One region of the Brachybacterium ginsengisoli genome, then DNA from elsewhere that is predicted to be linked to it. Evidence: riboswitches for the same ligand, from Rfam matches in the RefSeq annotation. Region 1 holds a riboswitch; each other region holds the start of a gene.

The links. A riboswitch is a leader RNA that binds a small molecule or an ion and turns the genes downstream of it on or off. The one in region 1 is predicted to bind thiamine pyrophosphate.
Region 2: linked by a shared signal. The riboswitch ahead of CFK41_RS02815 (bifunctional hydroxymethylpyrimidine kinase/phosphomethylpyrimidine kinase) and the one ahead of CFK41_RS11050 (ECF transporter S component) in region 1 are both predicted to bind thiamine pyrophosphate.
Region 3: linked by a shared signal. The riboswitch ahead of CFK41_RS04850 (YkoF family thiamine/hydroxymethylpyrimidine-binding protein) and the one ahead of CFK41_RS11050 (ECF transporter S component) in region 1 are both predicted to bind thiamine pyrophosphate.
Region 4: linked by a shared signal. The riboswitch ahead of thiC (phosphomethylpyrimidine synthase ThiC) and the one ahead of CFK41_RS11050 (ECF transporter S component) in region 1 are both predicted to bind thiamine pyrophosphate.

What each region holds. Positions count from the first base shown of each region.
Region 1 covers NZ_CP023564.1:2,469,530-2,477,207, forward strand. Annotated here, with positions in the region: gene CFK41_RS11040 (M13 family metallopeptidase) at 1-1,351, shown strand, start outside; gene CFK41_RS11045 (hypothetical protein) at 1,348-1,914, shown strand; TPP riboswitch at 1,955-2,059, shown strand; gene CFK41_RS11050 (ECF transporter S component) at 2,105-2,686, shown strand; gene CFK41_RS11055 (ATP-binding cassette domain-containing protein) at 2,784-4,781, shown strand; gene CFK41_RS11060 (ankyrin repeat domain-containing protein) at 4,813-5,232, shown strand; gene CFK41_RS11065 (GNAT family N-acetyltransferase) at 5,181-5,708, opposite strand; gene CFK41_RS11070 (alpha/beta fold hydrolase) at 5,719-6,762, opposite strand; gene CFK41_RS11075 (Fpg/Nei family DNA glycosylase) at 6,759-7,678, opposite strand, start outside.
Region 2 covers NZ_CP023564.1:656,534-664,211, forward strand. Annotated here, with positions in the region: gene CFK41_RS02800 (thiamine phosphate synthase) at 1-398, opposite strand, end outside; gene thiM (hydroxyethylthiazole kinase) at 395-1,171, opposite strand; gene CFK41_RS02810 (MFS transporter) at 1,168-2,520, opposite strand; gene CFK41_RS02815 (bifunctional hydroxymethylpyrimidine kinase/phosphomethylpyrimidine kinase) at 2,517-4,178, opposite strand; TPP riboswitch at 4,169-4,261, opposite strand; gene CFK41_RS02820 (alpha/beta hydrolase family protein) at 4,397-5,149, shown strand; gene CFK41_RS02825 (exonuclease SbcCD subunit D) at 5,209-6,372, shown strand; gene CFK41_RS02830 (AAA family ATPase) at 6,369-7,678, shown strand, end outside.
Region 3 covers NZ_CP023564.1:1,101,860-1,109,537, forward strand. Annotated here, with positions in the region: gene CFK41_RS04820 (pirin family protein) at 1-678, shown strand, start outside; gene CFK41_RS04825 (methyltransferase) at 683-1,918, shown strand; gene CFK41_RS04830 (Type 1 glutamine amidotransferase-like domain-containing protein) at 1,946-2,578, shown strand; gene purQ (phosphoribosylformylglycinamidine synthase subunit PurQ) at 2,679-3,404, opposite strand; gene purS (phosphoribosylformylglycinamidine synthase subunit PurS) at 3,404-3,676, opposite strand; gene CFK41_RS04845 (MBL fold metallo-hydrolase) at 3,917-4,642, shown strand; TPP riboswitch at 4,703-4,811, shown strand; gene CFK41_RS04850 (YkoF family thiamine/hydroxymethylpyrimidine-binding protein) at 4,850-5,617, shown strand; gene CFK41_RS04855 (ECF transporter S component) at 5,614-6,279, shown strand; gene CFK41_RS04860 (ATP-binding cassette domain-containing protein) at 6,269-7,678, shown strand, end outside.
Region 4 covers NZ_CP023564.1:1,746,182-1,753,859, reverse strand. Annotated here, with positions in the region: gene CFK41_RS07800 (carbohydrate ABC transporter permease) at 1-366, opposite strand, end outside; gene CFK41_RS07795 (carbohydrate ABC transporter permease) at 371-1,321, opposite strand; gene CFK41_RS07790 (ABC transporter substrate-binding protein) at 1,333-2,628, opposite strand; gene CFK41_RS07785 (DUF1846 domain-containing protein) at 3,022-4,572, shown strand; gene CFK41_RS07780 (SAM-dependent methyltransferase) at 4,588-5,349, opposite strand; TPP riboswitch at 5,457-5,566, shown strand; gene thiC (phosphomethylpyrimidine synthase ThiC) at 5,568-7,319, shown strand; gene CFK41_RS07770 (hypothetical protein) at 7,455-7,678, shown strand, end outside.

The DNA.
Region 1 (7,678 bases):
CTCCCACCTGGACGTGGTGCGCCTGCGGGACCGGGAGAAGTCCTACAACCCGATGGATGATGCGCAGCGCCGCGAGCTGGCGCCGGCCTTCCCCTGGGACGCCTACATCGAGGGCACCGGTGCGCCGGCGAAGGCCTTCGAGGTGGTCTCGATCGGCCAGCCCGAGTTCGTCACCGCCGCCGCGGAGCTGCTGGCCGGCGAGGACCTCGCCGTGCTGCGCACCTGGCTCTCCCTCCACTCCGTCGCCTCCTACGCCCCGTACGGCCCCGCCGCCCTGGTCGAGGAGGACTTCGACTTCTCCGGTCGGACCCTCTCGGGGGCAGAGGAGCTGCGCGACCGCTGGAAGCGCGGCGTCGCCTTCGTCGAGGGCGTGGTCGGCTTCGCCGTCGGCCGCGAGTACGTCTCCCGCCACTTCCCGGTCTCCCACAAGGAGCGCATGACCGAGCTGGTCGACGCACTGATGGCCGCCTACCGCACCTCCATCGAAAGCCTCGAGTGGATGACTCCCGAGACCCGTCGGAAGGCGCTCGCGAAGCTCGAGAAGTTCATCCCGAAGATCGGCTATCCCGATCAGTGGCGCGACTACGACGGGCTCGAGATCGTGCCCGGCGACCTGGTCGCCAGCGCTCGTGCCTCGCGCCGCTTCGAGGCCGCCTTCGAGTTCGCCAAGGTGGGCGGGCCGATCGACGAGACCGAATGGCACATGACCCCGCAGACGGTCAACGCCTACTACAACCCCGGCCGCAACGAGATCGTCTTCCCGGCGGCCATCCTGCAGCCGCCCTTCTTCGACGCGGAGGCCGACGACGCCGTGAACTTCGGCGGCATCGGTGCGGTCATCGGGCACGAGGTGGGCCACGGCTTCGACGACCAGGGCTCGAAGTACGACGGCGACGGCAACCTGATCTCCTGGTGGACGCCCGAGGACCGCGAGGCCTTCGACACCCGCGCCGCGCAGCTGATCACCCAGTACTCGACCCTCTCCCCCCGGGAGCTCGACGACTCCCACCGGGTCAACGGAGCCCTCACCATCGGTGAGAACATCGGCGACCTGGGCGGTCTGTCCATCGCCGTCAAGGCCTACCTGGCCAGCCACGACGAGGAGCAGGTCGCCGCCGAGATCGACGGCTTCACCGGCCTCCAGCGCGTGTTCTGGTCGTGGGCCACCGTGTGGCGCGGCCGGAACCGGGTCCAGGAGGCGATCCGTCGCCTGGCCGTGGATCCCCACGCCCCGATGGAGTTCCGCTGCAACACCGTGGTCGGCCACCTCGAGGAGTTCCACACCGCCTTCGGCGTGGTCGAGGGCGACGCGATGTACCGAGCCCCCGAGGAGCGGGTGAGCATCTGGTGAGGCCCGAGGCGCCCTTCTACGTGGGCCGCACCCGGCCCTCGGCCATCGGCTGGACCCGGATCGGGCTCACGCTGCTGGCCGGGGCCGTGCTCGCGCTGATCATGGCCCAGCGCTCCACGGCGCTCGGCGTCCTGCTGGTGGTGGCGCTCTTCGCAGCCCTCGCGCTGTGGACGTGGATGGGTCAGTGGACCCGTTTCATCGTCGACGAGCACGGGCTGACGGTGAGCCTCGGCGGCTTCCTGCCGCGCCGGGCCTGGCCGCTCGAGGACTTCCGCACCGTGCAGCTGCGCGAGCTGCCGCGGTCGACGGTGGGCGTGACCCTGGGCGGCTACGGCTGGCGGCGGGGCCGCGCGAGCACCCCGAAGCTCGCCGAGCTGACCCCGGTCGGCTCCCGCAAGGTGTTCACCCTCGATGACCTGCAACGTCCCTACAGGATGCTGGTCACCCGCGAGGGCACGATGGTCGAGATCATCGGCCGGGGGACGACGCAGTACATCCTCTCCCCCGAGGACCCGCACGCGACCGCCGACGCCGTCGACCAGGCGATCCGCGCACGACGCTGACCGGACGAGCGGACCCGGTCGCGTAGACTGGTCGATCGTCATCCACTGACAGGGGAGCACCGCAGGGTGCTGAGAGTGCGCGCAGGCGCAGACCCTCGAACCTGATCCGGCTCGCACCGGCGTAGGGAGTCGGGATTTCCGTGGGGGCACCGCCGGTGCCCTGCGCCCCTTCCACTGGGAAGGAGAAGTGATGACTCGTTTCCGTACCGTGGACCTGCTGGTCACCGTGCTGATCGGGGCGGCCTTCGGGGTCGCGTTCCTGGGCTACGGCCAGCTGTACACGCTCATCGGTCCGCTCACCGCGGCGTTCAAGCCCGCCGAGGGGCTGCTCGCAGGGATCTGGTTCCTGCCCGCGATCCTCGCCGGTCTCATCGTGCGCAGGCCGGGCGCCGCCCTGCTGGCGGAGATGATCGCCGCCGTGCTCTCGATGCTGCTGGGCAGCCAGTGGGGCTGGGGCACCGCGATCTCCGGTCTCCTGCAGGGCGGCGGCGTCGAGCTCGCCTTCCTGCTGACCCGCTACCGCCGCTACACCCTGCCGGTCGCGATCCTGGGCGGCGTGCTCGCCGCCCTGCTCGAGTGGGGCTGGGAGAGGTTCGCCTACTACCAGGAGATGAGCTGGGGCTTCTCCGGCGCGATGCTCGGGTTCTTCCTCATCTCCGGGGCGCTGCTGTGCGGCGTGCTCGGCTGGGCGGCGACCCGAGCGCTGGTCGCCACCGGGGCGGTGGACTCCCTCGCCGCCGGCCGGGAGCACGCCCGGACCGTCGCGGTCTGACCGGGAGGCCACGATCCCCGCGCCCCGCTCCTCCGTCACGACCGGTCACCAGCTGACCGGTCTGACCTGGCGACCCCTGACCCGGCGGGAGCCGACGATCGCCGGGCTCGACCTCGCGATCCCCGCCGGGCAGCGCGTGCTGCTCGCGGGCGCGAGCGGGAGCGGGAAGTCCACGGTGCTGCGTGCCCTGGCCGGCCTGCTCGATCCGGAGGACGGCGAGGGCACGGGCCTGCTCCCGCCGCCGCAGCGAACCGGCGAGCGGGGCCTGCTGCTGCAGAACCCCGCCCACGCCCTGGTCGCCGCGACCATCGCGCGGGATGCCGCCTTCGGGCCGGAGAACGCGGCCCTGGACCGACCGGAGATCCACGAGCGCGCGGCGGCGGCCCTCGCCGCGGCGCAGGTGGGTGTGGAACCCTCGCGCGCGCCGCTCGACCTCTCCGGGGGCCAGCAGCAGCGGGTGGCACTCGCGGGCGCGCTCGCCCTGGACCCGGATCTGATGCTCCTGGACGAGCCCACCAGCATGCTCGACGCCGACACCGCCGCTCTCGTTCGCGAGGCGGTCCTGAGTGCGTGCGACCGCTCGCGCTCCACCCTGGTGGTCGCCGAGCACCGCCTGGAGCCCTGGATCCCCCATGTGGACCGGCTGGTGGTGCTCGGCGCACAGGCGGAGGTGATCGCCGACGGCGACCCCCGGGCGGTGCTGCGCGAGCACGCGGCGCTGCTGCGGCAGGAGGGGGTGCTGGGCGCGGAGCCGCCGAGCACGGAGACGGCGACGGCAGGTCCCGTGCTCGCCTCGCTGCAGGGCGTGACCGTCCCGGCGCGCGGCCTGCACGAGCCGCTGGGCCTCGAGGCCCGGGCCGGCCGGATCACCGTGCTCACCGGCCCGAGCGGCGCCGGGAAGACGAGCCTGCTGCGCGCCCTTCTGGACCCGGGCGAACCCGCCACCGGCGCCGTCACCCGGCCGGAGCCCGAACAGACCGCCTTCGTCCCCCAGGATCCCGAGCACTCCTTCGTCGCCGCGACCGTGGGCGAGGAGGTCCTCGCCTCCCCCTGGGCCGCTGATCCCGGGCTCGCCGACGAGCTGCTCGAGCGGGCCGGTCTCTCCGCGCTGCGCGGCGCCCACCCGCATCGCCTCTCGGGCGGCGAGCAGCGCCGGCTGGCGATCGTCGCGGCGCTCGCGCAGTCCCCGTCGCTGCTGGTCCTGGACGAGCCGACCGTCGGCCTCGACGCCCGCCGCCGCGCCGCGGTGCTCGCGCTGCTCTCCGAGGCCGCCTCCCGCGGCTGCGCGGTCCTGGTCGCCTCCCACGATCCCGAGCTGATCGCCCGCGCCGACCACCGCACCGAGCTGCCCGCCCCGGATCCCGCCGGTCCTCCCCTGACGCCGCGCCGCCGGATCCCCGCGGACGCCCTGAACCCGCTGACCCTGTGCCTGATCGGGATCCTCGCGGCGATCGGCTCCTTCGCCGTCCAGACCTGGCAGGGCGGTCTGCTCGCGCTGGTGCCGACGGTGCTGCTGGCCCCGCTCGCGGTGCGCACCCTGCGCGGCGGGGTGCTGCGCCTGCTGCCGATCCTGCTCTCCGCCGCCGGGCTGGCCTGGACCACGGCCCTGCTCGGCGACGCGCCCGCCCTCTCCGGCGAGGCCTGGCTGGTGGGCCTCAAGGAGGCCGCGAGGATCACCGCCTTCGTCGCCCCCGGGGTGCTCGCGCTCGGCGGCGTGGCGGCGACGCCCCTCGGAGACGCGCTCGCGCAGCGGCTGCGGATGCCGGCCCGACCGGTCGCCGCCTCGGTGGTGGCGCTGGTGCGCGTGGGCCACCTGGGCCGGCAGTGGGAGATGATCCTGCGCACCCGGATCCGCCGCGGTCTGGGCACCGCCCGTTCGCCGCGGCTGCTCGCGGGGGCCACCCTCGCCCTGCTGGTGGACACCCTGCGCGGCGCCGAGCAGCAGGCCCTCGCCATGGACTCCCGCGGCTTCGCGACCGCCTCCCACCGCACCTGGGCCGAGCCCAGCCCCGTCCGTCCCGTGGACCTGTGGGGGCTCGGGATCGCCGTGCTGCTGCTGCTCTGGCCCGCTGCCGCCGAGCTGCTCGTGGGGTGAGCACGGCCTCGGCGCCTCGTATCCTGGCCGGATGAACGACACCGCTGATCCGACCGGTCCCTCCGAGGACGAGGCCGTCATCGCCCTCGCCGCCTCGATGCTGGACGCCGCCCGTCAGGGCGACGCCGCCGCCCTGCTGCCGCTGCTGGACCAGGGCGCCCCGGCGAACCTGCGCGACAGCGCCGGGAACTCCCCGCTGATGCTCGCGGCCTATCACGGCCACGCCGAGCTGGTCCGCGAGCTCGTCGCCCGCGGGGCCGACGTGGACCTCCAGAACGATCGCGGCCAGACCCCACTGGCCGGGGTCGCCTTCAAGGGCTTCACCGAGGTCGCCTCCGTGCTGCTGGAGGCCGGGGCGGATCCGGACCTCGGCGTCCCGAGCGCCCGAGAGACCGCGGGCTACTTCGAGCGGGCGGAGATCCTCGCGATGCTCGGGTCCTCTCCGGCCTGAGCGGGCCGGCGCACCATCGCGACGTGCTCGATGCCGGCCTCCCAGAACATCTCGCTGACCGTCTCGAAGCCCATCGAGGCGTACCACTGCTCGAGGTAGGCCTGGGCGTCGATGTGCACCTCCGCGGCGGGAGCGGTCTGTGCGATGTGGGCGATCGCCGCCTCCATGAGAGCGCGGCCGTGGCCGCCGCGGCGGTGGTCCGCCCGGACGGCGACCCGGCCGATCCGCGCGGTGCCGTCCTCCTCCGGCAGCACCCGCAGGTGTGCGATCGGCTCGCCGGTCAGGCCCGCCCGCTCGGCGAGCGGACCGGGGACCTCGAGCCACATCACGGTGGTGGAGGCGTCGAGCTCGCGCCCGTCGAGGTCGGCGTCGGTGGCCTTCTGCTCGAGGGTGAAGACGTCCTGGCGGAGCATCGCGAGCAGGTAGAGGGTCCGCGGATCGATGTCGGCGAGCGCGGAGCGGTGCAGTACGGGCATGCCCGTCAGATTACTGCCGCTCGCCGGGTGCTGCGTCCACCATCGCTGCGACGGCCTCGCGCCAGATCTCGCCCATGAGCGGGCCGCCGTGGCCCTCCTCCTCGACGATCCTCAGCTCGCTGCCCCGCCAGGCCCGATGCAGCTCCCAGGCGGTCAGCGCCGGACCGGAGACGTCGCGTCGGCCGTGCACCAGCACGCCCGGGATCCCGTGCAGACGGTGCATCCCGCCCAGCAGCCCGCTGCCGGGTGCGGCGCCCCAGGGCACGGCCCAGTCGGCGACGAAGCCGTCGTGGGCCCAGTAGTGGGTGACCAGGCGCACGAAGCCGCGGGCATGCTCGCTCACGGGCTCGTCGTCCGGCTGGGCGTGCGGCTGGGACGGGCCGCCCGCCCCGATCGCTATGTGCGCGTCCTCCCAGCGCATCCAGGCCCGCACCGCCAGGTCGACGAGCACGGGGTCCTCCCCCGTGACCATCCGACGGTAGGCCTCGACGAGGCGCAGCCGGTCCGGGGCGCGGTCGTGGCGGTCGAAGCGGGCGCGGGTCTCGGCGAACGCGGCGACGGCGTCCCACTCCTCGGGGTAGAGGGCGCCCACCCCCTCGGTGATCCAGTCGACCTCGCGACGGGAGGTGGAGGTGACGGCGAAGAGCACCACGCCGAGCACCCGCTCGGGATGCGCCTGGGCGTAGGCGAGGGCGAGTGTGCTGCCCCAGGAGACGCCCTGCACGATCCAGGTCCCGATCCCGAGATGCTCCCGCAGCAGCTCCAGATCCGCGACCAGGTGCGCGGTGGTCTGGGCGGCGAGGTCGACGGCCCCGGGAGGGCCGGCCGTGGGGGTCGAGCGACCGGCGCCGCGCTGGGAGAGGCCGATGATCCGGGCGCGGTCCTCCGGGGAGCTGCGCCGGTAGCCGGGGGTGAGCCGGCCGCCGGGTCCGCCGTGGAGGTACAGGGTGGGCACGCCGTCGGGGGCGCCGGACTCCTCCCAGTGGATCTCGTGGCCGTCACCGACGGCGAGCATGCCCTCGTGGCGCACGGAGGGCGGGGGCGGGAGCGTCATGCGGCCTCCTCGGTCTCTCCTGCATCGGCCGCCTCGGCCCAGGGCGCGGCGGGATGCTCACGGGTCCAGCCGGCGCGCCGGCTGCGGACGCTCTGGCAGCGGGGACACCAGAACACGGTGCGTGCGGCGAGGTCGGCGGAGCGGATCACCGTGCCGCAGAGACGGCAGGGCAGGGTCTGGCGGTGGTAGACGTAGAAGGACCGCTCGCGGGCGACGATCCCCGGGTCCTCGTCCCCGTTCTGCCGGGTGCCGCGGGAGCGCTCGACGATGCGGGCCTCGAGATCGCGGTGCTCGGGCTGGGTGGTGACGATCCGGCCGGTCCGGGCGCCGTAGGCCATGAGCGCCACCAGGTCCTCCCACATCTCCTCCAGCATCCCGGCGCTGAGGTCGCGGCCGGGCACGAGGGGGTCCAGCCGGGCGCGGAACAGCAGCTCGGCGCGGTAGATGTTCCCGATCCCCGAGACGACCTTCTGGTTCATCAGCAGGGCTCCGATCGTGGTGCGGGAGCGGCGCACGGCCTCGACGAAGCGGCGGCGCTCCCGCCCGTCGGGATCGGGCCGCAGCGGGTCCGGTCCGAGCCGGTCGATCACGGCCTGCCGCTCCTGGGCGTCGAGGATCTCGCAGGCGGTGGGTCCGGTGAGATCGGCGAGGCCGTGCTCCCCGGCGACCCGCAGGCGCACCGTCGGGCGCGGCACCAGACGACGCCAGTCCGGGCCGCCCTCGAGCTGCTCCTCCTGCTCCCCCAGCCGCAGGCGCGGCGCCCCGATCGCGTGGGCGTCGGCGAAGCCGGGATCGCCCGCGAAGGTCCAGGAGCCGTACAGGCCCAGGTGGATGTGCACGTGCCGCACCGCCGGGGAGTCGGGGGCGACGTCCGCGGCGGGGGCGAAGGGCAGGAACAGGTGCTTGCCGACCGCCT
Region 2 (7,678 bases), 1.8 Mb from region 1:
AGGTAGTCGACCTGGTCGCGCACCGCTTCCGCCGCACGGACCAGGTCGAGCGTCCCGGTGGTGAGACCGATGATCGCCTCGGGGCCGAGCAGCGCCCGGGCGTCGGCGACCGGCAGATCGTCCTGGCCCAGATGCACCCCATGCACCGGCGCACCACGCAGCCGGGCCGCGAAGGCGATGTCCGCCCGGTCGTCCACCAGCACCCGGGTGACCGGATTCGCCGCCCGGACAGCCTCGGCCACCGCGACGACCAGCCCCAGAAGCTCCCTCGCGGTGGCCTCCTTGGCGCGCACCTGGACCACCCCGGCACCCTCCGCCGCGGCCTCCGCCGCGACCTCGACCGTCCGGCGGCCCGTCCCCGAGGTGACGAGATAGCAGCGCAGATCCAGAGCGTTCATCGTCCCACCTCGTCCAGTGCGTCCAGCAGATGCATGCGGAAGCTTCCCGGCCCGGTGGCTCGCCCGGCGGCCAGCTCCCCGGCCAGGTCCATCCACACGGTCGCGGCGAGAGCCGCCTCGAACGGATCGGGATGCACCGCGGCGCAGGCCGCGGTGAGGGCACCGAGCAGGCAGCCTGTCCCGGTCACACGCGCCAGCAGCGGCGAACCGCGCTCCACACGAACCCGTCGGCCACCATCCAGGACGAGGTCCACCTGCCCGGAGACCGAGACCGCCCCGCCGGTGCGGGCGGCGATCACGCTCGCGGCGTCCTCCGCGGCGTCGGCGTCGGCCGTGGAGTCCGCACCTCGGCCACCCGGACCGGCTCCCACCAGGGCCATCACCTCGGAGGCGTTGCCCCGCACCACGGCGGGACGGGACTCCACCAGGCGCCGCGCGAGCGGGGTGCGCACCGGCGCGAGGCCGATCGCGGTGGGGTCGAGCACCCAGGGACGGCCCTCCTCCACCGCCACCTCCACCGTGGCGGGAATGCCCTCCATCGCGTCGGTGCTCAGCGTGCCGAGGTTGATGGAGAGCGCGTCCGCGAGAGTGGTCACCGTCGGCGCCTCGGCCAGGGTCTCGGTCATCATCGGCCGGGCCCCGGCGGCCAGCAGACCGTCCGCGACCAGCGACATCGACACCGTCGCGGTGAGGCAGTGCACCAGCGGCGCCCGCTCCCGCACCGCGGCAAGGACCTCGGCGACCGGCGCGAGATCCCGGTCCTGCCCGGTCATCGCGCACTTCCCGCGGCGACCGTGTCGAGATCCGCATCCAGCTTCCGCGGAGCGAGGCGGGGACCGGCCGCGGCGCCGCCCATCAGCAGCAGCCCGCCCAGCACGATGAGCGCCAGCACCGTGCCGTGGCGCCCCAGCACCGGCTCGAGCAGCGGCACGTAGAAGGGGTAGAGCGCCGGCAGCACCAGCGAGAGGCTGTACCCCGCGCCGTAGCCGGTCGAACGCAGCGAGGTGGGGAACCGCTCGGAGAGATAGGCGGCGATCGGGCCGTACGCGGAGACGGTCACCACCTGCAGCAGCGCAGCGCAGGCCGCGGCGGTCACCAGGGTGGGCGCGGTGACGGCGAGCCACCACAGCAGCGGTCCCGCGACCGTCGCGGCCCCTCCCCAGAGGATCAGAAGACGGCGTCGCCCCACCAGGGTGGACAGATGTCCGGCCACCGCCATCACCACGGCCTGCGCCACGGAGGCCAGCCCCATCACCACCGGCACCGCGATCGGGGCCAGCGGGGCATCGGTGGTGAGACGCTCGGTGAGCAGCAGCACCGTGGTGTAGGTGAGCAGCCACAGCCCCGTCATCAGGGCGAACACCTGCCAGAACACGCGCGACCAGGAGCCGGAGAGCAGGCTGCGCAGGCCAGGGTCGGCACCGTCGGCAGGAGCGCTCGGCCGCCGACGGAACAGCGGCGCATCGACCACCTGGCGCCGGTAGTACAGCAGCATCCCCAGCGAGAGCAGCGACCCGAGCGCGAACAGCACCCGCCAGCCCCAGGCCGCGTAGTGCTCCGGGCCCAGCAGCGCGAGCAGGCCCGCGACCGCGAAGGCCACGAGCGCCTGCGCCCACGGCGCCATCGACAGGATCAGACCGCTCATCAGGCCGCGCCGCCGCGGCGCCGACCACTCCATGGCCAGAGGGATCGCAGCCGAGTACTCCCCGGCCACGAAGATCCCGCACAGGAAGCGCAGCAGCAGGATCAGGGCGACCGTGCCGGCGCCCAGCAGCTGATGCGTGGGGACGGCGGCGATCGCGAGGGCGCACAGCGCGGTGCCGGCGATCGCGATCCTGGTGGTGCGCGTGCGGCCCAGACGGTCCGAGATCCGCCCGAACACCACGCCGCCGACGGGCCTGCCCATCAGCATCGCGATGATGATCAGCGCCCCGGTGGACGCCGTCGCACCGGGTCCCGCGATGACGAGCATCGCCGGGGCCAGCGCCGTGACCGGCAGGAACACGTGGATGTTGTCGACCAGGTTCCCGGCCACCCCGGCACGCAGCGCGGCCCGGCCCTCCGGCGGCAGGGCACGATCGACGGAGCGGTCGGAGGCGACGGATGCGGCGGGGAGGCTCATCGGGACACCCCCGCCGTCTGGAGCGCCGGTGCGTCGGCCCAGGCACCGCCGGGATCCACCCGCCGTGCCTGCTCGAAGAACTCCAGCTCATGGCGGCAGGCGAGCAGGAAGGCGCGGGCCGCCTCTGCCCGGACCTCGGGCGCGGCGGTATCGAGCTCCTGCTCCACCACGGCCAGCGCGCCGCGCACCCCCGCGACGAAATCCGGGTCGCGATAGGTCAGCAGCCAGGCCGCATAGGGGTGATCCGGCGCGACATCCGGCAGATCCGCCCCCACCTGGGCGTAGAGCCAGAAGCAGGGCAGCGCCGCGGCGGCGGCCACGACGCTCGGGGAACCGAGCGCGTGGGCGAGCAGGAAGTCGGTGTAGGCGCTGGTCACGGGGCCGACGGGAATGGTCGCCGCCTCGCTGCGACCGGCCGACCAGTCACGGTGCAGCTCCATCTCCACGGCCAGGCAGTTCCGGGAGGAGGCGGCCCAGAACTCGCGGGCCTCGGTGCGGGCGGAGGTCTCGGCGAGGGCGGCCAGTGCGCGGGAGTAGCGCACCAGGTAGTGCGCATCCTGCGCGAGGTAGAAGGAGAACTGCGCCTCGGGGAGGCAGCCGTCCACCAGTGCCCGCACGAACCCGGACTCGGAGATCTGCTGCGCCAGCGGCGCTCCCGCTGCCCACAGCGCCTCTGTCCAGGGGCCGACGGGCGCGACCGCCGCCGGGGTGGCGGGACCGTCGGCCGGTGCCACCAGCAGCTCCGGGACCTCCCAGCGCTCCGCGACGGCGTCGGCCGGGAGCCAGGGCGCGGCGGAGCCCGCCGCGGAGAGCCGACGGGAGCGGTGGGAGTGGTCGACCGGGCCATGCCCGCCGCCCACCTGCAGCGCCGCGCCATGGTCGACGGCCTCGTGCAGCCAGTCGGTCACCCAGGCCAGCGCCGCGGCGGGGGAGTGCCCACCGCCCAGGCGCGTGGCGAGAGCGGCGGCGAGGGAGCAGCCCGTGCCGTGGGTGCTGGTGGTGTCCACCCGGGTCGAGGGCACGCGGTGGCGGGAGCCGTCGGCGCCCACCCAGGTGTTCGCGACCTCGCGGTCCTCGAGATGGCCCGTCTTCACGATCACGCTCACGCCGGTGCGCTCCGCCCACTGCGAGGCCTGATCGAGGGCTTCGCGCTCGGTGCGGGCGCGGGGCGCTCCGGTGAGCACCGCGAGCTCGTCGATGTTCGGGGTGACCACGGTGGCCAGGGCGCAGAAGCGGATCATCGCCCGCTCCGCCTCGGGCTCGAGCAGGCGGTCGCCGCTGCTGGCCACCATCACCGGGTCGACCACCAGCACGCGCGGCGGATGCTCCCGCACCCAGGTCTCGACCGTCTCGATGACCGCGGCGGTGCCGAGCATGCCGGTCTTGACGGCCTCGAGGGCGACGTCCTCCCCGACCGCCTCCAGCTGCGCGGTGAGGATGCTCGTGGGCGGGACATGGATGTCGCGCACGCCGTGCGTGTTCTGGGCGACCACTGCGGTGATCACGGCCATGCCGTACCCGCCGGCGGCGGTGATCGACTTGAGATCCGCGGCGGTGCCGGCGCCCCCGGTCGGATCGGTGCCGGCGATCGAGACCACTCGCGGCAGCGCCGGACGATCGAGGGCAGGCGGAAAGAGGGTGCAAGGATCCGAGCTCATGCGGACATCCCTTCGCTAGTACGAACTAGATCAGGTTCCACGGGTGTGATCTCAGCGCCGACGGCGCACCCCGTGTCCACCGGCGAGTGTAGGTCAGGGGCCACGACGGCCGTCAGCGATGGTCACAGAGGGACATCGTGCGGAGGGATCCGGCTCCGGTGCGTCATCGCGGTGCTACGGTGCAGCGATTCAGACGGATCCGGAAGAGGTGCTGAGCGATGGCCGAAGCAGTCCGATTCCCGAGCTCCCGAGGCCCGGAGCTCGCGGGCGTGCTGGAGACGCCTGAGGGCGAGGCCCGCGGCTGGGGCCTGGTGATCCACGGATTCACCCTCGGCAAGGACTCACCGGCGGCCTTCCGGATCGCGCGCGGTCTCGCGGCCGAGGGCATCGGCATGCTGCGCTACGACTGCCTGGGCCTCGGCGACTCGGACGGCGAGTGGGGAGACGGGTCCTTCACCGTGAAGGTCGACGACACCGTGCGCGCCGCACAGTTCCTCGCCGATCGCGGCACCCCGCCGGAGCTCCTGATCGGCCACTCCTGGGGCGGCGCGGCCGCCATCGTCGCCGCCCAGCAGCTGCCGAGCGTGCGCGCCGTGGTCACCATCGGCGCCCCCTCGGACCCGGCGGGCGTGGAGCGGCACTACGACTCCGTGGCGGACCGCGTGGTGGAGGAGGGCACGGCCCCGTGGCTGATCGGCGGCCGGAAGCTGACCCTGAAGCGGGACTTCGTGGAGGACGTGCGCGGGTCGGAGCTGATCACGCAGGTGCGCACCCTGGATCGTCCGCTGCTGGTCATGCACTCGCCGACCGACGCCACCGTCGACGTCGACAACGCCAGCGCGATCTTCCGCGCCGCGGAGCACCCGCGCAGCTTCATCTCGCTGGAGGGCTCCGACCACTTCCTCACCGCGGAGGGCCAGGCCGAGCGCGCCGCCCGGATCATCAGCGCCTGGGCCGATCCGTACCTGTAGGCGTCCACACCGAGGCGTCGGATCCTTCGCGTGTGGGCTCCCGCTCGTAGGCTCGGGGCATGAAGATCCTGCACACCTCGGACTGGCACCTGGGCCGCACCCTGCACAAGGTGGACCTGCACGAGCACCAGGCCGCCTTCCTCGACTGGCTGGTCGAGCTGGTCCAGGCGGAGCAGGTCGACGTGGTCGTGGTGCCCGGCGATGTCTACGACCGCGCGGTGCCCGCCGTGAGCAGCGTGTCCCTGCTGGACCGGGCGCTGGCCCGCCTCGCGGACACCGGCGCCACCGTCGTGCTCACCTCCGGCAACCATGACTCCCCGGAGCGTCTCGGCTTCGGGCGCTCGCTGATGCGGGCCGGCATCCACCTGCTCACCGACGTGCCGGGGATCGAACATCCCGTCATCGTCGAGGACGAGCACGGAGAGGTGCTCTTCTTCGGCCTGCCCTACCTCGAGCCGGACCGTGCGCGCACCGAGCTGGTCGCCGAGGGCGAGCCGCCGCTGGCCCGCAGCCACGAGGCCGTCACCCGTGCCGCCCTGGACCGCGTGCGCGAGCGCGCCGCCGCGCATCCCGGCGCCCGCACCGTCGTGCTCGCCCACACCTTCGTCAGCGGAGGCGAGGCGAGCGACTCCGAGCGCGACCTCGCCGTCGGCGGCGTCGACTCCGTGCCCGCCGGGGTGCTCGGCGGCATCGACTACCTGGCCCTCGGCCACCTGCACGGCTGCCAGGACCTCTCGCGCACGGTCGGCGCACCCGCCTGGTACTCCGGCTCCCCGCTGGCCTTCTCCTTCTCCGAGCGGAACCACCGCAAGTCCGTGCTGATGGTGGAGCTCGGCGCACCCGGCACCACGGCCGAGGTGCGCCGCCTCGAGACCCCCGTGCCGCGTCCTCTCACCGAGCTGCGCGGCACCCTCGAGGAGATCCTCGCCCGCCGCGACGAGCACGGCGGGGACTGGATCAAGGCCGTCGTCACCGACCCGGCCCGTCCTGCCCACCTGCAGGAGCAGCTGCGTGAGGCGTTCCCCCACCTGCTCCTGACCGAGTACGCGCCCGAGGGCCGCGAGGCCCGGGACGCCACCCCCGTGGTGCGGCGCGAGCAGAACCCGCTGGAGGTGATGGACGACTTCCTCGCCCACGTCACCGGAGCGGCACCCACCCCTGCCGAGCACGACGTCTTGGACCGCGCCTACACCGCGGTGCGCCGCCAGCAGGAGGCCTCGTGAAGCTCCACCACCTGCGCCTGACCGGCATCGGCCCGTTCGCCGGAACCGTCGAGATCGACCTCGCCGCCCTCGGCGCCAGCGGCATGTTCCTGCTCGAGGGCCCCACCGGCTCCGGCAAGTCCACGATCCTCGACGCGATCGTCTTCGCCCTCTACGGGCAGGTCGCCGGCAGCGCGAGCAGCGGCGACCGGATCCGCTCGCAGTTCGCGCCGCCCACCGAGGCGAGCGTGGTGGACCTGGTGTTCGAGACCGCCTCGGGGATCTTCCGGGTGCGACGCCAGCCCGAGTTCCAGCGACCCAAGATGCGCGGCACCGGCACCACCAAGGAGCAGGCCAGGGCCGTGCTGTGGCGGATCGGCTCGCCGCAGCTGATCGCCGACGTCATCGCCGACACCGCCGGCGGGGGCGGCGGCGTCGAGGCGATCGCGTCCCGCATCGACGAGGTGGGTCGCGAGATCCAGCTCGCCGTCGGGCTGAGCCGCGAACAGTTCACGCAGACGGTGCTGCTGCCGCAGAACGAGTTCGCCCGCTTCCTCCGGGCCGGCACGGGGGAGCGCCAGGCCGTGCTGCAGCGCGTCTTCGGCACCGAGACCTACGCGCGCGTCGAGAAGCAGCTCGAGGAGATGCGCAAGCAGGCCCGGCGTGAGGTCGACGCCGCCCAGCAGACCCTCGGCACGGCCCTCGCCCGCTTCACCGAGGCGGCCGCACTCGAGGACGAGCAGGTGAGCCTGCTCGAGGAGCACGCCGCCGCGCTGCGCCTGGAGCCCCTGGCCGCGCTCGCCGAGGAGCATCTCGTCGCGGTCACCTCCCGGGCCGACGGGGCGGCGGCCGCCGCCGAGCGGGCCGGGGCCGCCGAGCAGACCGCCCGCACCGCCGCCGAGGACGCCCAGACCGCGCGCCGACGCATCGACCGCCGGCGCGAGCTCGACACCCTCTCCGCACGGCTCACGACGGAGAAGCCCGCCGTCGAGGCCGCGCGCAGCCGCCTGCAGCAGGACGAGACCGCCCGCCCCGTCGTCGAGGTGCTGCGCCGCCGGGACACCGCCTCCGCCCGGGCCGCGACCGCCGTCGAGGCGCTCGCCCAGCTCGCCACCGCCACCCGGCCGAAGCACGGCGAGGTGGTGGACCTGCTCGAGGGGGAGGACCCCGCGTCGCAGCTGGTCGCCGAGGCCGACGAGGAGACCGCCGCCGCGGGTGCTCTGAAGGAGCTCGTCGAGCTCGAGACCGCCCTGCCCGCACGGGAGCAGCAGCTCGCGGCTCGACGTGAGCAGCTCGTCGCCTCGACCACGGCCGGCGCAGCGCTCAC
Region 3 (7,678 bases), 1.4 Mb from region 1:
TACGCCCTGCCGGACCGCACCCGCTTCCGTGACCAGGCCTTCCAGGTCTCCACCCCGCCCGAGATCGGGACCGACGCGGTGCGTGCCCGTGTGGGTCTCGGCGGCCTCCGCGCCACCCTCGAGGACGGCACCGTGCTCGAGGACCGCAGCGAGGTCGAGACCGACACCCCGCTCGGCATGGTCCAGCTGGACCTGCGCGCCGGCACCACCGTGCGCCTCGACCTCGAGCCCGGGCACGAGCACGGCCTGCTCGTGGATCGCGGCGCCGCCCGGCTCCGGGCCGGCGTGAGCACGGCGGAGATCGCGCAGCGGGAGCTGATGGTGCTGCCCGACGGCGTCTCGCAGCTGGAGATCCGTGCGGCCGACGGCGAGGACCTCCGCGCGATGCTGCTCTCCGGGGAGCCGCTGGGCGAGGACATCATCATGTGGTGGAACTTCGTGGGTCGCACTCACGAGGAGATCGCCGCGTTCCGGGCCCGCTACCAGGCCGAGATCGGTGCGGAGGGTACGCTCGCGGAGGCTCCGATCCACCCGGACGCCAGGGCGCGCGGCGGCCTCGCCGCCGATGCCGAGCAGTTCGGCCCCTTCGCCCCGCACACCCCCGCGGCCCTGCCCGCCCCCACGCTCCCGAACGGCCACCTGCGCTCGCGCGGCCGGATCGGACTCCCGAAGGACTGAACCCGTGATCCACACCTCCGCCGCTGACCCCTTCGAGGACGATCCGCTCGACGGCGTCGACGCCCCGCCGGTCCCTGTCGCGCCCACGGGACCGGACCAGACCGATCGCGTGATCATCGCTGCGGCGGAGGAGGCCGGGATCGGCTGTCCCTGCGATGTGCTCGTCGTCGACGATGCGACCGGGGAGCTGACCGCCTTCGCCCTCCGGGCGCTCGCGGACCATCCCGAGGCGACGGTGCTGAGCTGGGCCACCTCCCGGGCTCTGGCCGTTCGCTTGCGGGAGCGATTCGCCGACGCCCTCGCCGCGGGCCGGCTGCAGGTGCCGGCCGGACCTTCGCCGATGCCGCTCGAGGCCGCCGCGACCGGGATCGAGCCGCATCTGGTGCTCATGCGCCTGCCCAAGGCCGTCCACGCCCTCGAGGACCGGGTGCGGCGCCTGGCCGCCGCCTCGCAGGGGGAGGGCCGGGACCACCTCGAAGTGATCGCGGGCGGCCGGGTCAAGCACATGACCCGTCGGCAGAACGAGGTGCTCGGCGAGGTGTTCGGGGAGGTGAGGGCGAGCCGCGGGATCGGGAAGTCCCGCGCCCTGATCGGCAGCGGGGTGCGCGCCGGCGTCACGATGCCGATGCCGACCGAGGGGAGCGCCCGGATCTCGGTGCGCGGCACCGCTCACGAGCTGCCGCTGCGGGGGAACGGGGCCGTGTTCGGCGCCGCCACGGCCGACGCCGGCAGCCTCCTGCTCCTCGACGCCCTGGACCGCGCTCTCGGGGGCGGAGAGCTCGACGGGGTCGGCGAGCCCGGCGGATCCGCCCGGGCGATCGACCTCGGGAGCGGGAACGGCCTGATGACCGCCTATCTCGCCGTAGCGCTGCCCGACGCCTCGGTGCTCGGCACCGACCTCGACGCCGACGCGGTCGCGTCCACCGCGTCGACCCTCGCCGCCGCCGGCCTGGACCGCGCGGGTGTGGAGGTCTCCTGGGACGACGCGGCCTCCCTCCAGGAGGACGCAAGCGCCGACCTGATGCTGCTGAACCCGCCCTTCCACGACGGCACGGCGGTCGATGCGACCCTCGTCCAGGGCCTGCTCGACGCCGCCGCCCGCGTGCTGCGCCCTGGCGGGCAGCTGTGGTTCGTGCACAACTCCCACCTGCGCTACCGCCCCGAGCTCGGAGCGCGGTTCGCGACCGTGGAGCAGCGCGCCCGCGACCGCCGCTTCACCGTGCTCAGCGCGGTGCGCTGACCCGCGCGGCCAGGAGGCGGGAGCGGCATGAGGATGTACCTGTCGTCCTACCAGCTCGGCGAGCACGGAGAACGACTGCGCACCATGGTGCGCGGTGACCGACGAGGACTCGTGATCGCCAACGCCCTGGACGGCTGTGCCGACGACCGCCGGGAGGCGGACACCCGACGGCAGATCGCCCTGCTCGCGGAGCTGGGCCTCACGGCGAGGGACCTCGACCTGCGCGAGCACGACGCGAGCACGATCCGGAACGCCGTGGGCGCTCCGGACTTCCTGTGGATCCGCGGCGGGAACGTGTTCACCCTGAGGATGGCGCTGGCCCGCTCGGGCATGGACGAGGTGATCCTCGAGGGTCTGCGCGAGGACCGCTTCGTGTACGCGGGCTTCAGCGCCGGCGCGTGCGTCCTCGCGCCGTCCCTCGCCGGGCTCGAGCACTGCGATCCGGTGGGCCCCTGCATCGCCGAGCACGGCGGGGTGAGGTACGACGGTCTCGGCGTGCTCGATCGACCCGTGGTCCCGCACCTGGACTCGCCGCGTCATCCGGAGACCGAGCTGCTCGGCGAGGTGGCCCGCCGGTACGAGGCGGCCGGCACGTCGTACTGGGCCCTGCGGGACGGCCAGGTGCTGATCGTCGACGGAGAGGACTCACTGGTCCTCTGAGCGGCGCCGTGGCGGCGGTGGTCCAGCGGCACCCCTGCGACGAGCGCCGCCCCACCCTGGTGGGCGGGACGGCGCTCGGGAGATGGTGCGCTGGGGGTGGTCAGGCCACCATGCTGCGCAGCACCGAGGTGAACATGGCCAGGCCGTCGATCCCGGAGCGGGTGCCCTCGCCGGGCTGGTCCGGGCCGAAGCCGGCCTCGACCGCGTGCTCGGGATGCGGCATCAGGCCCACCACGTTGCCCTCGGCGTTGGTGATGCCGGCGATGTCGTGGCGCGAGCCGTTGGGGTTGGCCTCGAAGCCGGCGGGACCGTGGGAGGCGCCGGCGACGTAGCGGAAGACGACCCGGCCCTCGGCCTCGAGCTCGGCGAGGGTGCGCTCGTCGGCCACGTACTGGCCGTCCTGGTTCTTCAGCGGGATCCGGATGACCTGGCCCGCGTCGTACCCGGTGGTCCAGGCGGTGCGGTTGTTCTCCACCGCGAGGGGCTGGTCGCGGCACAGGAACGAGCGGTGCGCGTTCTTGATCATCGCACCGGGCAGCAGATGGGTCTCGCACAGGATCTGGAAGCCGTTGCAGATGCCGAGCACGGGCATCCCGCCCTTCGCCGCATCCACCACCTTCTCCATCACCGGGGCGAAGCCGCTGATGGCGCCCGCACGGAGGTAGTCGCCGTAGGAGAAGCCGCCGGGCAGCACGATCGCCTCGACGCCCTGCAGATCGTCCTCGCCGTGCCACAGCGCGACCGGCTCGGCGCCGGCGATCCGCACCGCGCGCAGCGCGTCCCGGTCGTCCAGAGTGCCCGGGAAGGTCACCACACCGATGCGCATCAGGCCTGCGCCTTCCCGTGGGCCGCGTCCTCGACCTCGATCGCGACGACGTCCTCGATGACCGGATTGGACAGCAGCGTCTCGGCGGCCTCGCGGAGGGTGGCGAGCACCTGCTCGGTCACCTCGCCCTCGACCTCGAGCTCGAACCGCTTGCCCTGGCGGACCGAGGCGATGCCCTCGAAGCCCAGACGCGGCAGCGCGGCGGCGACCGCCTTGCCCTGCGGGTCGAGGATCTCCGGCTTGGGCATGACGTGGACCACGACACGTGGCATGGGTGCTCTCCTGGGGGACGACGGCCTCGGGGCGGGCCTGACGGACGAGTGCTGCGGGACGATGCGCCGTCGGCGCCCGGGGCGGCCGACGGGACGGACCCGACCCGCTCATCGTACCGATCCGTGGCGTCCCCGCGGGGGACCGCCCACCGTGCGATCGGCCTCCTCGCCCGAGCACTGGGCAGGAGGCGGCGACGGCGATAGGTTCGGGACATCCACGACCCCTTCCGGGAGGAACCGATGAAGATCCGCCACCTCGTCCACTCCTGCCTGCTCGTCGAGATCGCCGGGCGGCACCTGCTCGTCGATCCCGGCGGCTTCAGCGCCGAGGCGGTGCGCGCGCTCGGACCCGAGGCGCTCTCCGCCCTGGACGCCGTGCTGGTCACCCACCAGCACCCCGACCATCTCGACCGGGACCTGCTGGACGAGGTGCTGGCGCTGGCCCCCGGGATCGTGGTGATCGCGGAGCCGGAGACCGCCGCCCAGCTGACCGAGGCGGGGGAGGGCGCACGCCCCGTGCCGACCGAGCGGGTGCTCCCGCTGCGCGCCGGTGAGCTGCACGAGCTGCCCGCGCTGGACGGCGAGGACGCCGTGCGGATCCGCGCCGTCGGCGGCCGTCACGCGATCATCCACCCCGACATCCCCCGCGTGGGCAACTGCGGTCTGGTCCTCGAGGCGGGGGGCGGCCCGCGCCTGGGCATCACCGGCGACTCCCTCGAGCCGGTGCAGGAGTTCCACGGCATCGACGTGCTCGCCTTCGCCGTCGTCGCCCCCTGGTCGAAGGTGGCCGAGACGATCGACTTCCTGCGCGCCGTGAACCCGGTGCTCGCGCTGCCGGTGCACGACGCGGTCGCGAGCGCCGCCGGTCGCCCGATCTTCCTGCGCCAGTCCACGAACCTCGCACCGGAGGGCACCGAGGTGCGCGACTGGGGCGCCGATGCGACCGTCGAGGTCGGCGGGGCCTGATCCCGGGGAGAGCCGCGGTGCGGACCGCCCTGCTCCGCGCCCGACGGGCCGGGGTACGGTGGCTGCGTGCACGGGAGTCCGGTGAGCCGGGCTGAGAGGGAGTTCTCCAACTCCGACCGTAGAACCTGATCCGGATCATGCCGGCGCAGGGAGCTCCGCCGAGCGAAGGTCGCCGGGTGCCCGTGCCTCCGTCGAAAGGCACCGGACATGGCCCCCACACCCGTCGGCACCCCCGCTCCGCCCACCGCGCCCGGCGGGCGCCCCGATCCCGCTGCGACTCCCGATCCCACCGCGACTGCCGATCCCACTGCGTCTCCCGATCCCGCTGCGTCTGCCGATCCCACTGCGACTCCGCTCGGATTCGGTGTCGGCGCCCGGCTGACCGCTTCCGTCATGACCGAGGACTACGCCCGCGTGCTGACGGGCATCCTCTCCCGCCTGGACGACACCGGGCTGGTGCACGAGACCGGGGACGTCTCCACCTATGTGGGCGGCCACGAGAGCCAGCTGCAGCGCTATCTGATCGACCTCGCCGAGGACCTCGCGCGCACCGAGCACCACGCCTCGCTCGCGGTGACCCTGTCCCGCGGCTGCCCCGGCGAGGTAGCCTGCGAGCTGCCCGGCGGCGCAGGACCCCGCAGCACCGAGGTGCCCGCTCCCCGCCGCACCGGCCGGTACGCCACCGCCGAATGGGCGCTGTACCCGCTGGCCGACCAGGTCTCCGCCGACGGCACCGCCCCGGACCACATGCGCGACATCTACGCCGCGATCGACCACGCCCGCGACCTCGGGACCTTCCGCGGCTCCGCCCACTTCGTCACCCGCCTCGAGGGCGACATCGGCGACGTGATCGCCACCGCGGTGGCCGGATGGCTGCTGGTGGGCCGCAGCGTCCAGCACGTCACCAGCCATCTCACCCTCTCCCTGAACAGCCCCTCCCACGAGGTGCGCGAGCTCGACGGGGCGACGCGATGACCGCCGCCCCGACCGCACGGACCTCCTCGACGGAGCCCGCCGCACGCCGCTCCCGCCTCTCGCTGCGGGAGATCGTGCTGGTGGTGGTGCTCGGCGTGGTGTTCGGCTTCCTCTACTGGGTGTTCGTGCAGGCCTGGAACGCGCTCGCGATCGCGATGGGACCCGCCGGCGACCTCGCCCAGCACGTCCTGTTCGGGTCCTGGCTGCTGGTGGGACCGATCGCGATCATGATCCTGCGCCGCCCCGGCGTGGGGATCCTCGCCGAGATCCTCGCGGCCGTCATCGAGGTGATCTTCCTGGGCAGCCCCGTGGGCCCGCTGCTGGTGCTCGCCGCGGCCCTGCAGGGCATCGGCAGCGAGCTGCCCTTCGCCCTGACCCGCTACCGCCGCTACGGCTGGGGCGTCTTCGCGGCCTCCGGGGCCCTCGGCGCGGGTCTGGTGTTCTTCTGGACCGCGTACCGGATGGGCTGGTACGGGCAGGATCTGCTCACGCTGCGGCTCGGGGTGCAGGTGCTCTCCGGGATCGTGCTCGGCGGACTGCTGGCGCGGGTGATCGTGCGCGCCCTCGAGCGCACCGGGGTGCTCGCGAACTTCGCGATCGGCGCCGCGTCGACCGGCGAGGGCGCTGAAGCTGACGGGATCCCGCAGCGTCGTGTCCGCTGAGCCGAGGACCGTCCCGGAGAGGATTGCGCCCGCCCGGCCGGAGCCGTCGGCGCCGGTCGTCGAGGCGCGGGATCTCGAGATCGTGCTGCCCTCCGGCGCCGGCGTCGGCCCCTTCACCGGGACGATCCGCTCCGGGGAGCAGGTGCTGCTGCTGGGACCCAGCGGCAGCGGCAAGTCCACCCTGCTGCGGGCGCTCGCCGGAGCGATCCCCGCCCACCAGCGCGCCCGGGTCACCGGCACGGTCCGCGTGGGCGGGATCGACCCCATCGCCGACGGCGTCGTCGCCGCCTCGCAGGTCGTGGGCGTGCTCGGGCAGGATCCGGCCGACGGGGTCTGCCTCCCGCAGGTGGCCGACGACGTCGCGCTCCCGCTCGAGAGCCGCTGCGTGCCGCCGGAACGGATCGGCGAGCAGGTGCACCGAGTCCTCGTGGACGCGGGGATCGGCGACCTCGGCGACCGGAACGCCGCGACCCTCTCCGGCGGGCAGCTGCAGCGGGCGGGGCTCGCCGCGGCCGTGGCGGCCCGGCCCCGGCTGCTCCTGCTGGACGAGCCCACCGCGATGCTCGACGCCGACGGGGTGCGCGCGGTGCGCGAGGCCGCCCGCGCTGTGACGGCGGGCGGCGAGGTCGCGGTGCTGCTGGTGGAGCACCGCCTCGACGACTGGGCGGGGGAGCGCGGCGTGGAGGGGCTCCCGCCGCGTACGATCGCTCTGGACGCCTCCGGCCGGGTCCTCGCCGACGGCCCGACCGGGGACGTGCTCGCCCGCCACGGCGCCGCCCTGCGCGAGTCCGGCTGCTGGCTGCCGCGGGAGATCGAGGAGGACCTCGGCCCGGAGGTGGGGCCCGACCTCGGGCACCTGCCCATCCCGGACGTCGGCTCGTCGGCCGAACGGGTCCCCGGCGGGGCCGGGCCCGCCCCGGTGCCGGGCGACACCCTGCTCACGGTGCGCGGGGCGGACCTCGGCCACCAGGGCCGCACGGTCCTCTCCGGCGTGGATCTCGCCGTGCGCGCGGGGGAGCTGCTCGCCGTGGTGGGCCGCAACGGGGCCGGGAAGTCCACGCTCCTGGGGGCGCTGTCCCGCCTGGATCCGCCGCTGCACGGCACGGTCGAGGGCGCCGCTTCCGGTCTGGTCTTCCAGCGCCCCGAGTCCCAGTTCGTCGCCGACACGGTCCTCGGCGAGCTCGTCGCCTCCGGCGCCGACCCCGCACAGGCCGCCGAGATGCTCGTCCGGCTGGGGCTCGAGGAGCTGCAGGAGGCGAGTCCCTTCGCCCTCTCCGGCGGGCAGCAGCGCCGCCTCTCGATCGGGGCGATGCTGCTCGCGCAGCGGCCGGTGCTGCTCGCCGACGAACCCGGCTACGGCCTGGACCGTGCCGCCACCCGCACCGTCCACACGCAGCTG
Region 4 (7,678 bases), 720 kb from region 1:
CAGCGTGCTGCTCCCCCGGATCGGGAACTGCGCGAGCGCGTACGCGCACGGGGTCGCGATCACCAGCGACAGCACCGCCGCGCCGAGCGCGACGATCAGGGAGGTCACGAGGTTCTGGCCCTGATCGGCGATGGCCCGCGCGTAGCCGCTCACGTCGGGCTGCAGGGGCAGCAGCTGCATCGAGAGGCTGTTCCCGCCCGGGGCGAGCGAGGCATTGACCATCCAGTAGACGGGGAAGAGCATCATCGCCACGAGCACGATCCCGATGGTGGTTCGCAGACCACGGCGCAGCGGTGCGTTGCGGGAGAGCGCGGGACGGTGCCGTGCGGTGGCCGCGGTGCGCGGCGCGTCGAGGGTGGTGGTCATGTCCTCATCCCTTCTTCGCGGAGCGGGCGTTGGCGCGCAGGTAGACGACGGAGAAGATCAGCGCGATGACGATCAGGACGTTGCCGAGCGCGGCGCCCTGCCCGAAGTCGAACTCGATGAAGCTCATCTCGTAGCTGCGCGTGGCGATCGTCTGAGTGGCGTTCGCGGGGCCGCCGCCGGTCAGTCCCAGGATCAGGTCGAGCACCTTGATGGTGTAGATGACCCCGAGCAGCAGGACCACCGAGACCACCGGTCGCAGCAGCGGCAGCGTGATGTGCCGGAAGGCGGACCAGCCGGTGGCGCCGTCGATCTCCCCGGCCTCGTAGAGCTCCTCCGGGATCGCCTGCAGCCCGCTGTACAGGAGCACCACGTTGAAGGGGATGCCCAACCAGATGTTCACCATGACCACGGCGATCAGCGCCGTGTCCGAGCTGGTGAGCCACGGGATCGGGCTGGAGATCAGGCCCACCGCGGAGAGGAACTGGTTGAGGATGCCGCTGTCCTGCTCGAGGATCCAGCGCCAGATCGCGGCCGAGACGACCATCGGCAGCAACCAGGGAAGCAGGAGCATCGAGCGCAGGAATCCCGAGAGCGGGAAGCTCCGGCGGAAGAAGAGCGCCAGCACCATGCCGATCACGAACTGCCCCGCGATCGAGACCACCGTGAAGATGCCGGTGTTGGTCAGGGCCTTGAGGAAGATCGGGTCGGAGAGCACCGCGCGGTAGTTCGCCAGGCCCACGAACGGGGCGACTCCGGAGAAGAAGGTCGCGGAGGTGTACTCCTGGAAGCTCATCACCAGGTTCTTCACGATGGGGTACCCGAAGAAGAGCGCCAGGTAGAGGGCCGCCGGGGCGATGAAGCCGTAGCGGACCAGCGCCGAGCCGGACGTCCGGCGCCGACGTCGCGGGGCGTCGTGCCCCGTCGTCTCGGTGAGTGTGGATGCTGGAGCAGTCATGGGGCGGCGGCTCAGCCCAGCGAGTCGGCGGCGTCGCCGAAGGCGGTCTCGGGATCCGCGCCGTCGACCAGCACCTGCTGGAACGCGGTGTAGATCGCCTTGGCGGTGGTGGGCCACTCGGTGCCGAGCTTCCCCGTGCGGGACCGGGCCGTGGAGACCTGCTCGACGAAGGTCGCGAGCTCGGGATGATCGGAGGCGAAGGTCTTGGCCGCCTCCGTGTCGGCCGGGATGGTGTTGCGCGCGGTGCCCATGGTCAGCTGGTTCTCTGCGCTGACGAACGCCTGCAGCACCTCCGCCGCCTTCTTCTGCTTCTCGGTGTCGCCGGTCTGCGGGATGGTCCAGACCTCCCCGCCCAGCGGTGCGACGGAGTCGTCGCCCTCGGCGGGCACCGGGATGATGGCCACGTCCCACTCGAGATCGGGAGCATCCTCCTGCAGACCGACGATGTTCCACGGGCCGTTGACGGCCATCGCGGCCTTTCCGGCCTTGAACTGGTCGATGACATCGCCCTGTCCCCAGTTCACGACGCCCTTGGAGGCCGATCCGTCCGAGACCAGATCCGCCCAGAGCTGTGCCGCACCGGCGACCTCGGGGGTGGAGATGTCGGTCTCGTCCCCGCCGTTGGACCACATGAACGGCAGGAACTGCCACGTGCCCTCGTAGGTGGCGATCGCGGAGAAGGCGATGCCGTAGACGTCGTCATGGGTGAGCGCCTTGGCCGCGGAGGTGAGCTCGTCCCAGGTGGTGGGCGGTTCCACGCCGGCGTCGGCGAGCATCGCGGTGTTGTAGAACAGCGCGATGGTGTTGACCGTGGGGGCCAGTCCGTAGACCTTGCCCTCGAAGGTGCCGGCGTCGAGGATCTCCTTCTTGAAGCCGCTGGTGTCGATCCCGAAGTCCTCGAGGGGCACGAGGGCGCCGGAGCTCGCGATCTCCTGGAGGTCCGGGTTGTCGAGCATGAGCAGGTCCGGGAGGGTCTTCGAGGAGCTCATCTGCAGGACCTTCTGGATGAGCTGCTCGCCGGGGACCTTCTCCCGCTTGATCGTCATGCCGGCATCGGAGGCCACGGTCTCGAGGGTCTTCTGGATCACGACGTCGTCGGCCGGGGTGTTGTAGTAGTCCACCACCCGCAGGACCGACGGCTCGCCGGAGCCGGACCCGCCGCCGGACCCTCCGCAGGCCGCGAGGGAGAGCAGTCCCGGCACGGCGACGAACGCGCCGAGCGCTCGGCGGCTGGGACGGAGCGCACCGTTCACGGCGGGATCGGCGGGGCTGGCAGGGCTGCTGGAACTGGGGTGATTCGACATCATCGTCTCTTCTCTCATCGCTCTCTCGGCGCCGGATCGATTCGTATCGATATCGATGTCGGGCATCCTGCAGGGGCCTGCAGGTGGGGGCACTTCCCGGGCCGCCGCCGTCGGCGATCCCTCGTGCGAGAGCCATCATGACCGACGATCAGGCACAGCACAAGGGCCAGACGGGATCCCGGCGGGCTCACGGACGAGGCCCGCACCCCCTCATCGCCGGCGTCGCCGCTGACCGGACACGCCGCGACAAGCGGAGACGCCCGCTCACGATCGATTCGTATCACCACGCGCTCTCCGGTCCTCGCCACCGGCAGGTCCTTGGAGGCGCTCCTCCCGTCGGCGACGGCGGGGACCTCCCAGACGGTCCCGAGCGATGGTCGGTGCTAGCGTGCCGGGGTGACCGATTCGGATACCCGCTCCCCCGCTTCGCCCACCTCGCCCTCCCCGGAGGACCCCGGGAGCAGGGTCGGCTTCGACCGCGAGAAGTACATCGAGCTCCAGTCGCGCCACATCCAGCGTCGCCGCGAGGAGATCGGCGGCAAGCTGTACCTCGAGATGGGCGGGAAGCTCTTCGACGACCACCACGCCTCCCGCGTGCTGCCCGGCTTCACCCCGGACAACAAGATCGCGATGCTGCACCGGCTCAAGGACGAGCTCGAGATCCTGGTGTGCCTGAACGCGAAGGACCTCGAGCGGCAGAAGGTCCGCGCCGACCTCGGGATCCCCTACGAGGACGATGTTCTCCGGCTCATCGACGTGTTCCGCGAGCACGGCTTCCTCGTGGAGAACGTGGTGGTCACCCAGCTGGAGGACTCCAACCACGTCGCCCGTGCCTTCATCGACCGCCTCGAACGGCTGGGCCTGAAGGTCGCGCGCCACACCGTGATCCCCGGCTACCCCCAGGACACCGCCCGGATCGTGTCCGAGCAGGGCTTCGGCGCCAACGAGTACACCGAGACCACGCGCGACCTCATCGTGGTGACCGCCCCGGGGCCGGGCTCCGGCAAGCTCGCCACCTGCCTCTCGCAGATCTACCACGACCATCAGCGGGGCATCGGCGCGGGCTACGCGAAGTTCGAGACCTTCCCGATCTGGAACCTGCCGCTGGAGCATCCGGTGAACCTCGCCTACGAGTCCGCCACCGCGGACCTGGATGATGTGAACCTCATCGACCCCTTCCACCTCGCCGCCTATGGGAAGCAGGTCACCAGCTACAACCGGGACGTGGAGGTCTTCCCGCTGCTGCGCACGCTGCTCGAGAAGCTCACCGGCAGCTCGCCGTACGCCTCCCCCACCGACATGGGTGTGAACCTCGCCGGGGACTGCATCGTCGCGGACGAGGTGTGCCGCGAGGCCTCGCGGCAGGAGATCATCCGCCGCTACTACAAGGCGCTCATGCACGAGCGGATCAACGACGAGGACGACGTCGTCTCCCAACGGATCGGGATGGTCATGTCCAAGGCGGGCTGTGTGCCCCAGGACCGGGCCGTGGTCGATCCCGCCCTCGCCGTCGAGGCCCGCACCGGCGAGCCCGGCGCCGCGATCCAGCTGGCGGACGGGACCCTGATCACCGGGAAGACCTCACCGCTGCTGGGCTGCTCCGCGGCGATGCTGCTGAACGCTCTGAAGCATCTGGCCGGTCTCGACGACTCGGTGCAGCTGCTCTCCCCCTCCTCGATCGAGCCGATCCAGTCGCTGAAGACGGAGCACCTTGGCAGCCGCAATCCGCGCCTGCACACCGACGAGGTGCTGATCGCGCTGTCGGTCTCCGCCTCGACCGACGAGGGCGCCCGGCGGGCCGTGGAGCAGCTGCGCAGCCTCGCCGGCTGCGACGTGCACACCACCACGATCCTGGGCACCGTGGACGAGGACATCTTCCGCAACCTCGGGATCTCGGTCACCTCGGAGCCGCGGTTCCTGCACAAGGCGCTCTACCACAAGCGCTGATCCGCACCCCAGGGCTCAGGCCGGGACGTCGGTGGGGACCAGCACGAGATAGGCGAATCCCAGCAGGTCGCGGTGCCCTCGCAGCCAGATCGTCCGCTGCTGGTCGAGCTGCTCCCGCACTGCGCCTGCCCGCGGATGCTCCGGGTTCGCGGCCAGCCCCTGCTCGAGCGGCGCCATGTGCCCGGACTCGTAGTCCTCCCACTCCTGGCGGGTGACCGTCTGCGTGGACAGCGGGCGGAACCCCGCGGCGATCGCCGCGTCCACGAGGTCCGGCAGCAGGAGGCTCTCCTGCGCCGTCGTCCCCTCCCACAGCGCGGCGAGCTCGACGTCGCTCGGCGTGTGCTCCCAGTACTCGCAGCCCAGCAGCACGCGGCCCTGTGGCCGCACCAGCTCGCGCAGACGGCTCAGCGCCGTGGGCACATCGCCGAAGGCCTGGAACGCCCCGATGTTCACGACCAGATCGGCCTGCGGAAGGGTCTCGTCCGCCGGTCGTGCCTCCAGCTGCACCCGATCCTCGAGGCCGCGCCGTCGAGCCGACTCCCGGCCGCGCTCGATGTCCGGGCCGTGCTCGTCGATCCCGAGGCCCTGGGCGGAGGGAACGGCGTCGAGCAGGTCGAGCAGCAGCTCCGCCCAGCTGCAGCCCACGTCGAGCACATCGCTCGGCGCGGCCCGTGCGAGCCGGTCGACGAGTCGCTCGGCGCGTTCAGCGGAGAGCGGGGAGTTGTAGGTCAGCGCCGATCCGCTGCCGACGGGAGGAGGTGCATCCGGGGAGTCCATGCCGTGATGGTGCCCCGCCCGGGCGGCAGGGGCCAGGGAATTGCGGGCGCCGCCGGACGATGACGGACGCCGGATCGAGCCCTCCGCGACGGATGTTAGGGTCGGCGCCGATCCCTCGGGTGCCCGCAGCAGCGGGCTGAGATCGGACTGTCGCTGTCCGAGTACCGACCGAACCTGCCCGGGTAATGCCGGCGAAGGAAGAAGGAGAGCGCAGCGCCATGTCCGCACGCCCCGAGAACTACTCCACCCACCACCTCGACGTGCTCGAGGACCGAGAGCACGGCATCCGGGTGCCCGTCACCCGCATCGATCAGGATCCTGCGCCCGACGGCTCCGAGAACCCGCCGCTGCGGGTGTACCGCACAGCCGGTCCCGGATGCGAGCCCGAGGAGGGCCTCCCGCCGATGCGCTCGCGGTGGATCGCCGACCGTGAGGACGTGGAGACCTACCCGGGGCGGAATCGCAGCCTCGCCGACGACGGGCGCGGCGCCCTCCGTCGCGGGGAGGCCAGCGCCGAGTGGGGCGGCCGACGGCGGGATCCGCTGCGCTCCCGGGCGGGTCGGTCCGTCACCCAGATGCATTACGCCCGACGGGGAGAGATCACCCCGGAGATGCGGTTCGTCGCCCTGCGGGAGGAGTGCGACGTCGAGCTGGTGCGCAGCGAGGTGGCCGCGGGCCGGGCGATCATCCCGGTGAACGTGAACCATCCCGAGGCGGAGCCGATGATCATCGGGAAGGCGTTCCTGGTGAAGATCAACGCGAACATCGGCAACTCGGCGGTGACCTCATCGATCGCCGAGGAGGTCTCCAAGCTCGAGTGGGCCACCCGATGGGGCGCGGACACCGTGATGGACCTGTCCACCGGGGACGACATCCACACCACCCGGGAGTGGATCCTGCGCAACTCCCCCGTGCCTATCGGCACGGTGCCGATCTACCAGGCGCTCGAGAAGGTGGACGGCGATGCGAACGCTCTGACCTGGGAGATCTTCCGCGACACGGTGATCGAGCAGTGCGAGCAGGGCGTGGACTACATGACGATCCACGCCGGGGTGCTGCTGCGCCACGTGCCGCTGACCGCTGATCGCGTCACCGGGATCGTCTCCCGCGGCGGCTCGATCCTGGCGGGCTGGTGCCTCGCGCACCACCGGGAGAACTTCCTCTACGAGCACTTCGACGAGCTGTGCGAGATCTTCGCCCGCTACGACGTCTCCTTCTCGCTCGGGGACGGGCTGCGCCCGGGGTCGCTCGTCGATGCGAACGACGCCGCCCAGTTCGCGGAGCTCGACACCCTCGCGGAGCTCACCGAGCGTGCCTGGGCGCACGACGTGCAGGTGATGGTCGAGGGTCCGGGGCACATCCCGCTGCACCTGGTGCGGGAGAACGTGGAGCGCCAGCAGGAGCTGTGCCAGGGAGCGCCCTTCTACACGCTGGGCCCGCTGGTCACCGACATCGCCCCGGCGTATGACCACATCACCTCCGCGATCGGGGCCACGGAGATCGCCCGCTACGGCACGGCGATGCTCTGCTACGTCACCCCCAAGGAGCATCTGGGCCTGCCGGATCGTGATGATGTGAAGACCGGCGTGATCACCTACAAGATCGCGGCTCATGCCGCGGACGTCGCCAAGGGACATCCCGCGGCGCGCTCCCGGGACGACGCCCTGTCGAAGGCTCGCTTCGAGTTCCGGTGGCGGGACCAGTTCGGGCTGTCGCTGGACCCGCAGCTGGCGGAGGAGTACCACGACCAGACCCTCCCGGCCGAGCCGGCGAAGACCGCGCACTTCTGCTCCATGTGCGGGCCGAAGTTCTGCTCGATGCGGCTCTCCCAGGACATCCGCGACACCTACGGGAACGCCGCGGACCAGTCCGAGATCGCCCGTGCGGGGATGGCGGCGAAGTCCGAGGAGTTCCTCGCCGCGGGCGGCACCGTGTACCTGCCCGATCCGGCGCTCCCGCGCGAGCGCTGAGGAGCGGATCGGGAACTTGCGACCGCAGTCCCGATGGGGTCGACTGGTCTCCTCGCCGCCGCAGGGGGCGACCGCCCGAGGTCGGGCGATCGCAGCGGCGGGGAGTCCATCGTCGTGATGCCACGGGGGAACACCATGAGAACGGTCCGATGCCTGCTCGCCGCACTGGCCGCCCCCGTGCTGGTCCTCGGCCTCGCCGCCTGCGCCGGCTCCGACGAGCCGGCGGCCGGGGACGGCACGACGACGGAGAGGACCACCGAGGACCCGACCACCGAGGAGACCACCTCGGAGGAGGCTCCCTCCCCGGTCACCGGCGTCGAGCACGTCTGGATCGACGACTCGTGGGAGGTGCAGGAGAT